One region of the Paenarthrobacter sp. NPDC090520 genome, then DNA from elsewhere that is predicted to be linked to it. Evidence: riboswitches for the same ligand, from Rfam matches in the RefSeq annotation. Region 1 holds a riboswitch; the other holds the start of a gene.

Region 1 (4,896 bases):
CACCGGCGATGAGGCCCGCTGCGGGTCCGGCCACCCGCTTGACCGCCAGGTATAAAAGCCCGACGGCGGCCACTCCCATGAGTGCCTCCGGGACCAGCATGCTGGTGGGGGAGAAGCCGAAGATCCTGCCCACGAGCGCGGGAATCCAGAGGGAAGCCGGTGGCTTGTCTACGGTAATGGCGTTGCCGGCGTCGAGCGAGCCGAAGAACAAGGCCGTCCAGTCCTTGGTGCCGGCCTGGATGGCGGCGGCGTAGAAGGAATTGCCGTAGCCCGTAGCCGCGAGGTTCCAGAGGTAGAGGAAGGCTGTCGCCACCAGGAGCCCGGCGGCGGAGGGGCGGACCCAGCGAGCCTGGCGGCCGAAGGCGATGCGGTGGAAGCGCGAGTGCCGGTGGTCCGTGGGCACGGGGTTGCCGGCTTCGGTTTCGATTGCGCTGCTTGGCTGGAGGGCGGTGATCATTTCGCTGCCACCTCGTTGGTCTGGGCGGAGGCTGCCGTCTGAACTGCTTCAGCGGCCGGGACGGCGGCCGCGGCGGGTTCCGCGGGCGTCGCAGCTTGGGCCGGTTTCCGGAAGACCCACAGCCGGAACAACAGGAACCGTGCCACAGTGGCGGTGAGGTTCGCCCCAACCACGGTGGCCACCTCAACCCAGCGGTCCGGCGTCGTGCTTCCATGCACCAGGGCGAGCGCACCGGAGGTGAGCGCCAAGCCGATGCCAAAGACGATCAGCCCTTCGAAGTGGTGCCGTGCGTGGTTGCCGCCGTGGATGCCGAACGTGAAGCGCCGGTTGGCGGCCGTGTTGGCCACAGCAGTGATGATGAGGGCCAGAAAGTTGGCGAGCTGCGGGTCCATGAAGCTGCGGCAGAACAGGAAGATCAGGAGGTAGGCCACCGTTGATGCTGCCCCGATGAAGCCGAAGCGAACCAGTTGCCCGAACAGGCTCGTCCGCGGCGTGGCCTCGGAGGTCCGTGAGGAAGCGGGGAGTGGTCCGCGCGCCAGGGCGGCACGAAGTTCGGGAACGGGGATGCGTCCGGTGACCAGGTCGCGCGTCAGGCGCGCCATTCCGCGCAGGTCGGCCAGTGCGGTACGTACGACGTCGACGCTTGAGTTGGGATCGTCGGTCCAGTCCACGGGGACTTCATGGACGCGGAGTCCGCAGCGTTCGGCGAGGACCAGCAGTTCGGTGTCGAAGAACCAGGCGTTGTCCAGCGTGTGCGGGAGGATCTGGTGGGCAACGTCCGCGCGGATGGCCTTGAAGCCGCACTGCGCGTCGGAGAACCGTGCACCCATGACGGTGTGCAGGAGGACGTTGTAGCTGCGGGACACGAATTCGCGCTTCGGCCCACGGACTACCCGGGAGTTGCGGGAGAGCCTCGTGCCGATGGCCAGGTCCGAGTGCCCGGAGATCAGGGGCGCCAGGAGCGGCGCCAAGGCGGCGAGGTCTGTGGAGAGATCCACGTCCATGTAGGCCAGAACGGGGGAAGGCGACGCGAGCCAGACCTGACGGAGGGCGTTGCCCCGGCCCTTTTCCTCGAAGCGCATGACGGCAATCTCGGGGAGTTCGCGGGCCAGTCGCTCGGCGATCTTCAGGGTGTTGTCCGTGCTTGCATTGTCCGCCACCGTGATGCGGAAGGAATGCGGGAAAGTGTCCACGAGGTGTCCGTGCAGGCGGCGCAGGCATTCCTCGAGGTCCGTTTCCTCGTTGTGGACGGGAACGGTGACGTCCAGGACGGGAACTGTGGTCCGGGTGTCCACGGGAGAGCGCCGCATCTGCCGGTGGGGCAAGGCAGGAGCGGCGGAGTGCCCCGCATGGGCGGGGCTCGGCAGCGCACTGGTGGCTGGATCTATGAGCGTCATGCATCCAGAGTGGATCCGCCGATTGTGAGGGCTTTAGGCGGAAGCTGTGACGGGACTGTGTAACTGTGGCGGCGTCTGGACAGGCGAAAAGCCGCCCCCGGTCCTGCCGTGCGCATCAGTTGGGGTTGATGCGCGCGGCGGGAACAGGAGCGGCTATCGGAAAGCCTGCGGGCTTAGTACCAGTTGTTGGCCAAGTGGAAGGCAAGGGCTGCGGACGGCGAACCGTAGCGTTCCTTGATGTAGTTCAGACCCCACTTGATCTGGGTCTGGTAGTTGGTCTGCCAGTCGGCGCCGGCAGTAGCCATCTTGGAAGCCGGAAGCGACTGGACAATGCCGTATGCGCCGCTGGAAGCGTTGGTGGCCGTGGTGCGCCAGTTGGATTCCTTCTCCCACAGCGTGTTCAGGGCGGTCATTTCGCCCGGTCCCCAGCCGTAGCTGGCCAGGATGCTGGCAGCGTAGGCCTTGGCTGCGGCGGGATCGTCCACGGCCTTGGGCGCGGCAGCGGCGGCTGCAGCTGCTGCTGCCGCCTTGTCAGCGGCAGCCTTGGCGGCGGCGTCGGCAGCAGCTTTCTCGGCTGCGGCCTGTGCTGCAGCCGCCTGGTCTGCTGCGGCTTTGTCTGCGGCAGCCTTGTCTGCAGCTGCCTTGTCGGCGGCGGCCTTCTCGGCTGCAGCTTTTGCGGCCGCTGCCTGGTCCGCTGCGGCCTTGGCCGAAGCTGCACGATCCGCAGCAGCCTTTTCCGCAGCTGCGTCTGAGGCAGCGTTGGCCTTCGGGTCAGACTGTACGGCGGCCTGGGTCTGCGCTGCCTGGCTCAGTTCCGGCAGGTTGAACGCGGCGTTGGCGGCCTGTCCCAGCGAAGCGACGCCGAGTGCGGCGGCAACGACACCTGCTACGACCGACATGCGGTGGCCGGCCTTGCCCTGGCGTGCGGCGTTCTTCAGAACGGCCTGCGACTTGGTCAGGGGAGCATCGTTTTCGTCGCGGTGACGCGCGGAATGGCGCGTCTGATCCTTGAATTCAGACATGTGTGATTACCTCTCAGCGCCTGCGGAGTTAGCTGTCGGGTTCGGATGAGGTCATCCGGCCGCGCGCGTAGCTGCGGCTTCACCCCAAGGGCCGGCGCAATGCCTGGCCCGGAGACTCTGGGTCCCCCGTCTCTGCCTCGATGAGAACGGAACTCCGGGAAGTGGCAGAGCTCGGCGCATCCCGGGTGTGGGCCTCTTGGGGCGACCCACCCTTTCGACGGTACAGGAGGATTTTGCTTAAGTCACATTTAGGTAACAGAGATCACGACGCCGGTGCGTCGCCTTGCCGGTTTCGTTACACCTGTTCGCTTGTCACTGAGGGGAGGCGCAAGGCGAACTCCGTGCGCCCCGGTTTTGAGGTGACTTCGACGCTGCCACCGTGTGCTCCGACGATCGATTCGACAATCGACAGGCCCAGGCCCGACGTGCCCTCCGATCCCGAACGTGCCGCGTCAGCCCGGGCAAAGCGGGAGAAGATGCGGCCTTGGAAATCCGCGGGAATACCGGGCCCGTTGTCCGTCACGGTGACCACTGCACTCCCGTCCGCGCTCAGCATGACGCCGGTGACCACAGTGGTGCCCGGATCGGTGTGCTTGCGGGCGTTGGACAGCAGGTTGGCCAGCACCTGATGAAGTTGCGTGCCGTCTCCGCGGACCGTAATGGGCTCATCCGGAAGCTTGAGCTGCCACACGTGGTCCGGGGCCATGACTTTCTCGTCAGTCACGGTTTCAATGACCAACTGTGTCAGGTCCACGTCCGTGACCTTCAAAGGCTGCCCTTCATCCAATCGGGCCAGGAGCAGCAAATCCTCCACCAGGGTGCTCATCCGCTCCGACTGGCTCTGGACGCGTGACAGCGACTTGCGGCCATCCTCGGTGAAATTCTCGGTCATCCGCAGCATCTCGGTGTAACCCCGGATGGCCGTAAGGGGCGTGCGGAGCTCGTGCGAGGCGTCGGCAACGAATTGCCGGACTTTGGTTTCGCTTTCCTGCCTGGCTTCGAGGGCGCTGGCCACGTTGTTCAGCATCTGGTTGAGGGCGTAGCCCACGCTGCCTACCTCCGTTCCGGGGTGGGAAGCCGACGGGGGTACGCGCACCGCGAGCGCCACCTCGCCGGCATCGAGGGGCAGACGGGAAACCTTGGTGGCCACTTCGGACAGTTGCTCCAGTGGCCGCATGGTCCGCCGGATAATGACGGTTCCGGCCAGCCCAATCAGTACCAAACCACCGAGCGATACGAACACCATGGTCCAGACGAGGGACGCTTCGGTGCTTTGCTTGTCGGCGAGCGGCAGGCCAGTCACGATCACATCCCCATAGGCCGTTTTGACGGCGACCAGGCGGTAGTCGCCATTGGACAGTGAACGGTCAACGGGTCGGTTGTCCAAGGGAAGGTCCAGCAGGACCTGTTTGTCTTCGGCGGAGAGCGTTGCCCGGTTCCCTGAAGCGTCGATGAGCCCGGCGCTGCTGACGGTCGATCCGCTGATCCGCGCATTCAGGGTGCCGGCGCCCTGCCCGCGGGCTTCGAGGGGGTCAGGCCGGCCGTTCGGGTAGCTGGAGGGCGGCCTGCCAAAGTCGTTCGCGCGGCTGGACGCCTGCTCCAATTGCCGGTCCAGTTGCCGGTTGAACACCATGTCCATGGACGCATAGCTCACCACTCCCACCGCCCCGCAGATGGCAACGAGCAGCGCCATGGCTACGAGCACCAGGCGGGTCCGCAAATGCCAGGTGGATGGGTCCAGCCAGCTCCGCTGCGTCTTCCGGGCGACCCCTGAGAGTGTGGTCAAGGTTCAGTCCGCGGGCTTGATGACGTAGCCTGCGCCACGCACGGTGTGGATCATGGGCGGGTGGTTGGCCTCGATCTTCTTGCGCAGGTAGGAGATGTAGAGCTCCACGATGTTCGCCTGCCCGCCGAAGTCGTAGTCCCACACGCGGTCGAGGATCTGGGCCTTGCTGACCACGCGTTTGGGGTTCTCCATGAGGTAGCGCAGGAGCTCGAACTGGGTTGCCGTGAGGGCGAT
Region 2 (4,896 bases), on a different contig from region 1:
CCTGTGCACCACCGTGCTCTGCGTCGCTGCGCTCCTGGTGGTCGCGTGGTTGTTAGGGTGACCCGGCGGCGGAGACGCGAATGAGGCAGCCACCCGCGCGGGTGGCTGCCTCATTGTCTTGCTGTGGGTCCTACGAGCGCCGCAAGCGCTGGCAGCTCCAGCGGCCCATCCGGCGACGGAAGGCAGCCGTCCGGCTGCTGCTGCAATAGCGGCCGTGCCAGCCGATGTGCGTGGTGGTCCGAGGCATGCGCGTGCTCATTTCAGCGCCTCCTTTGCAAGGTCCAGCAAACCGTCCACACTCACGGTCGGTGCAGTCGTTTCAGGGGCGCTGCTTGCTTTTGGGCTGTTGCTCGGCCTCGGCTTCGACGTCTCGGTGGGGGTGGGCGTCGGCGTCGGAGTGACCGTCGGAGTCGTGGTGGGGGTCGGCGTCGGTGCCGTGATGGTGTCCGACGGCGGAGCGGGCTGGCTCGGGACCGGGGAGGTTACGCCGGGCACCGGGACAACAGCCGATGGAGCCGTGGACGGTACCCACTGCGGGGCTGCCAGCGAAACCTGGGGAGCAGCCGCGGACGACGCCGGCGCGGCAGCGGGTGCCTCTGCTGCCGGCGGTGCGGGGTCGGCTGAGGGCTGCCCGGCTTCGGTCTTGGCGGCCGACGTGGACGAAGCTGTGGTGTACGACGGCGTGGGGCCGGGTGACGCCGTGCCCGTTGCCCGTCCGTCGCCGTCCGTGGAGGAGCCGCTGGCTTCCTGGGATTGGTTGTCCTGGCCGAAGAGCGGAAGATCCAGGGCCTGGCTGACCGTACCCACCGTCAGGACCAAGCCAAGTGCTCCAGCCACGACGGCCATGCGCTGGCCCATGGTCTTCACCGAAGCGGCCTTGGTCAGGACGGCATGCGGTTCCCGGTTGAAGGACGATGCCCCGAATGAACCGAAGGCCGACTTGCTTGCCGTAACCGACTTGCCCGCGCCGGCCGACGAGGCCGCGCCGGCTGACGTGGCGGTGCCGGGAAAAGTGGTTGCCCGGCGTGGCTGTGAACCATCAGCTGCCTTGGCCGCGGTAGCCTGCCGGCTTGCCAGGCCTGCGGCAGCGGTTGCGGCGGCGGCAATCTGTGCAGGCGTCTTCGGCTGGGCGCTGGCCTCAGGCTGGGCATTGGAATTGCGGAGCACCGGCGCGGCTACGGTCGGAATGGCGGCCGTCGCGGGTTCGGGCTCAGGGGTGGGCTCGGCCGGCTTCACCACGGGGATGGCAGCAGTCGCGGGAGCGGTCTCAGAAGTGGGCTCGGCGGGCTGCACGACGGGGATGGCGGCAGTCGCGGGCGCAGCCTGCGCCGTCGGAATGGCGGCCGTCGCAGGAGCAGCTTCCTTGTCGGAGGCAGGCTCGGCCGGCTTTACCACGGGGATCGCAGACGTCGGCGGCCCGGGCGTGGTCGACGCGATCCGCGGAGCATCGTCCGCGATCGTGCTTGGTTCCTGGACTGAGGCAGGAGCCGCAGCATCGTCCGAAACCGAAGCTTCCGGCGCAATGACAGCCTGGGCGGCTGCCTCGCGCTCGGCCGCGCGGCGCTCCGCGCGCGTCATGGGCGCGGTGGGCGCAGGCGCGGTTGGATTGACAACAGCGGCGGGTGCCGCCGTCGTGCTTTCAGCGCTGGTGGGGGACTGTCCGCTGGGTTGGGCCCGACGGCGTCCGGATGGCTTGGTGCGCTCGATGGCCTCCTGGGCACGGCGCGGCTGATCCATGGTTGGGGACATGGGTGATTGCCTCTCAACGCCTGCGAGGTTAGCTGTCGGGTTCGGACGAGGCCGTCCGGCCGCACGTGGCGGCTTCACCCCAAGGGCCTGCGGAATTCAGGCCCGGGAACTCTGGGTCCCCCGTCTCTGCCGCGGATCTGGCGGATTCCGGGATGCGGCAGAGCTCGGCGTCAGCCCGGAAGCGGCCCAGCGGAGATCAGGGTCGCCCTTCGACCGTACAGGAGCAGGGAAGTAAAGTCACATTAATGTAACGGACGGAACGTCCAAGGTTTCGAGGTGGCCTTATCGCCTACCCTTCGGCGCTGGAGCCGGAGACGGCAATTCATGCTGGACCTTTTGTACCTGGTGCGCCTGGTGGGTTTCGGGGCGGTAGATCTCGTCCACGATGCCCAGGACGCCTGCCAGGGCCGCGCGTTTCACCGGGCGCTTAGTGTCCCTGCGCCGCGTCCAGATCCAAAGGAGCGCAACGAGAGCGGGTCCGCTGAGAACGGCAGCCAACACGGCCAATAAATCCATGGATCAACACTAGCTTTGAGCATGTACTGGCCGGTAGACATGATCTATGGACCTGCCTGTGATGCCGCCCGTTTCGCCCATGCTCGCCAAGTCCGTGCCCACCATCCCCGATGTGGGGCACTACGAACCCAAGTGGGACGGCTTCCGGACCATCGTTTTCAAGGATGGGGACGAGATCGTCCTCGGCAGCCGCAACGAGAAGCCCATGACCCGCTACTTCCCCGAACTCGTGGACGCGCTCCAGAAGAACCTTCCGGAGAAGTGCGTGATCGACGGTGAGATTATCCTCATTTCCGGCAACCGTCTGGACTTCGAGGGCCTGCAGCAGCGCATCCACCCCGCCGACAGCCGCGTCCGGATGCTCGCAGAGAAGACGCCGTCCTCGTTGGTAGCGTTCGACCTGCTCGCCCTGGGGGATGACGACCTGACGGGACAGCCCTTCGCCGAGCGCAGGGCCGCACTGGAAGAGGCGCTCGCCGACGCCGAACCGCCCGTGTACGTCACGCCCGCGGTCACCGACCTTGATCGTGCCAAGGAATGGTTCGTGCAACTTGAGGGAGCAGGGCTCGACGGCGTGCTGTCCAAACCCCTCGACGGCACCTACCAGCCGAACAAGCGGGTGATGTTCAAGACGAAGCATGAACGGACGGCAGACTGCGTGGTGGCAGGATTCCGCTGGCACAAGACGGCGAAGGTTGTGGGGTCCATGTTGCTGGGGCTCTATGACGACTCGGGCCGCCTGCACCATGTGGGCGTCGTGGCGTCGTTCCCCATGGCCAAGCGGGAAGCCCTGGTGGCGGAGTTGGAGCCGTACCAGGTGGAGTTCGCCGAGCATCCGTGGGGCGAATGGGCCAACCAGGAGTCCGCCGGGGGATCCAGGATGCCCGGTGGCCAAAGCCGGTGGAGTGCCGGGAAGGACTTCTCCTTTGTTCCGCTTCGCCCCGAACTCGTGATCGAGGTGGCGTACGACTATATGGAGGGCGACCGTTTCAGGCACACCACCCAATTCCGTCGGTGGCGGCCGGACCGGACTCCTGACGGCTGCACCTACTCGCAGCTGGAAGAACCCGCAGACTACGATCTGGGCGAGATCCTGCGGCTGAAATAGCGCCCCATCGCCGCCAAGCCGCTGTCTCGCCGTTTCCCAACAAACGGAACAGATGCCTGGCGACTGATGTGGGAGCGGTTACTCCTGGTGGCCTTGGTCGCCGCTCATGCTGCCTTCGCCGGGAGGCGTTTCTCCCGGAGGTACTCCGCCGCCCGGCTCCAGTCCGGTGATGTTGCCGTCTTCCGGATCCGGATTCGACGATGCTGCGGGGTCTTGGTCTTCGTCCTGCCGCATATCCGGATCCTCGTGGATGCTGTCCGGTTCAGCGGCGCCGGAGACGCCGAACGTTTGGGGGTCGTCTTCGGGGTCATAGCTCGTCATGGCCAAACCTCTTCCTCAGTAACCTTATTATTTGCATTGCCCTGCCAGCCTAGCCTCGGGACCGGTGCCCAACAAGGGCAGCCCCGGCGGCACGCCGTTCCTCGCGCTCAAAGTCTTTCCCGTTCAGTGAGAGGCCTGTGGAAAAGATGGTTTTGCAGAGTTCTGTTTCGGCCGCTTACCTGGAATGGGCGTACAAAAAACCCCGGCCGCATCATGGCTCATGTCCAGAGAGGCGGGTCCGGGGACTTCATCTGCAGTCTAGCAAGGAGCGCCGAGTACTGACCAATGCCCAAACTTGGTCCAACGGCGCCCACAGCCGCGCCCTCGACGAGGCCATCACCCCAGTCCGCATGGCAACGTACATGGCCGCTGCCTCTTACGATCACTCGCTGGCGAGACAGCTCTATATTTGGGATCGTGACGTTTCGGCAGCCCTTTTGGCCGACATCGCAATCGTGGAAGTGGCCGTGAGGAACGCTATGGCCAAGCAACTGGAGCTTGCCTACGGGGGCTTCTGGTACACGGCAGATATTGGGCTGGATGGCCCGAGCCGGAACAAGTTGGCCGAGGCCTGGTCGAAATTGCCGCAGGGGCGGCGCACTTCCGGCCACCTCATAGCAGGCTTGATGTTCGGGTTCTGGAAGGGACTCTTGGAACCAGGGGGATATGTGGGGCGGGAACCACAGCGATTTCGGGCTTCGCATGAGCTTCTTTGGAATAGCTGCCTCAACAGGGCATTTCGAGGTGGAAGATCCGTGGCTTCGGCCGACGGCGTGAAATTCACAAGGACCTGGACATTGGGAGTCGTCACGATCGTCCATGCCGCACGAAACAGGGCCGCCCACCATGAGCCATTTGTGGCTGGCTTTCCGCTCCCCGGTCAGCAGCATCGGCTCACCGTGCAGCAGGCCCACGAGGCTTGCCTGAAGCTGGCTCGAATGTTGGACCGGAACCTCGCCGGATGGCTCGAATCAACCACTCGAGTTCCTGGAATCCTTGCCGCCCGTCCAGGCTAGGTCGCAGCGCCTTACCTTCGCGCCCGCTCCAGGAAAACGTCCGCGCCCGGGCCTGTCAGTTCATTGCCCGCAATGGCGCGCCCGGAGACGGCGAGGAGCAGTGAGATGGCCGGACCCTGCACTTCCGGACCTTCGCCGCGCGCGTAGCGGGTATCCGTGGCAACGAGGCGCCATCCTGCTCCGAGC

Evidence for each region. A riboswitch is a leader RNA that binds a small molecule or an ion and turns the genes downstream of it on or off. The one in region 1 is predicted to bind cyclic di-AMP.
Region 2: it holds a riboswitch for cyclic di-AMP, as region 1 does, so the genes downstream of both, ACIQTZ_RS20885 (hypothetical protein) here and ACIQTZ_RS15575 (hypothetical protein) in region 1, are expected to answer to the same signal.

The regions. Positions count from the first base shown of each region.
Region 1 is NZ_JBIVXM010000012.1:114,518-119,413, reverse strand. It holds gene ACIQTZ_RS15585 (ArnT family glycosyltransferase) at 1-457, opposite strand, end outside; gene ACIQTZ_RS15580 (glycosyltransferase) at 454-1,854, opposite strand; gene ACIQTZ_RS15575 (hypothetical protein) at 2,028-2,876, opposite strand; cyclic di-AMP (ydaO/yuaA leader) riboswitch at 2,880-3,063, opposite strand; gene ACIQTZ_RS15570 (sensor histidine kinase) at 3,172-4,662, opposite strand; gene ACIQTZ_RS15565 (response regulator transcription factor) at 4,666-4,896, opposite strand, start outside.
Region 2 is NZ_JBIVXM010000023.1:60,960-65,855, reverse strand. It holds gene ACIQTZ_RS20895 (AEC family transporter) at 1-61, shown strand, start outside; gene ACIQTZ_RS20890 (hypothetical protein) at 131-259, opposite strand; gene ACIQTZ_RS20885 (hypothetical protein) at 256-1,749, opposite strand; cyclic di-AMP (ydaO/yuaA leader) riboswitch at 1,753-1,902, opposite strand; gene ACIQTZ_RS20880 (hypothetical protein) at 2,032-2,265, opposite strand; gene ACIQTZ_RS20875 (ATP-dependent DNA ligase) at 2,312-3,373, shown strand; gene ACIQTZ_RS20870 (DUF6480 family protein) at 3,452-3,694, opposite strand; gene ACIQTZ_RS20865 (maleylpyruvate isomerase family mycothiol-dependent enzyme) at 4,722-4,896, opposite strand, start outside.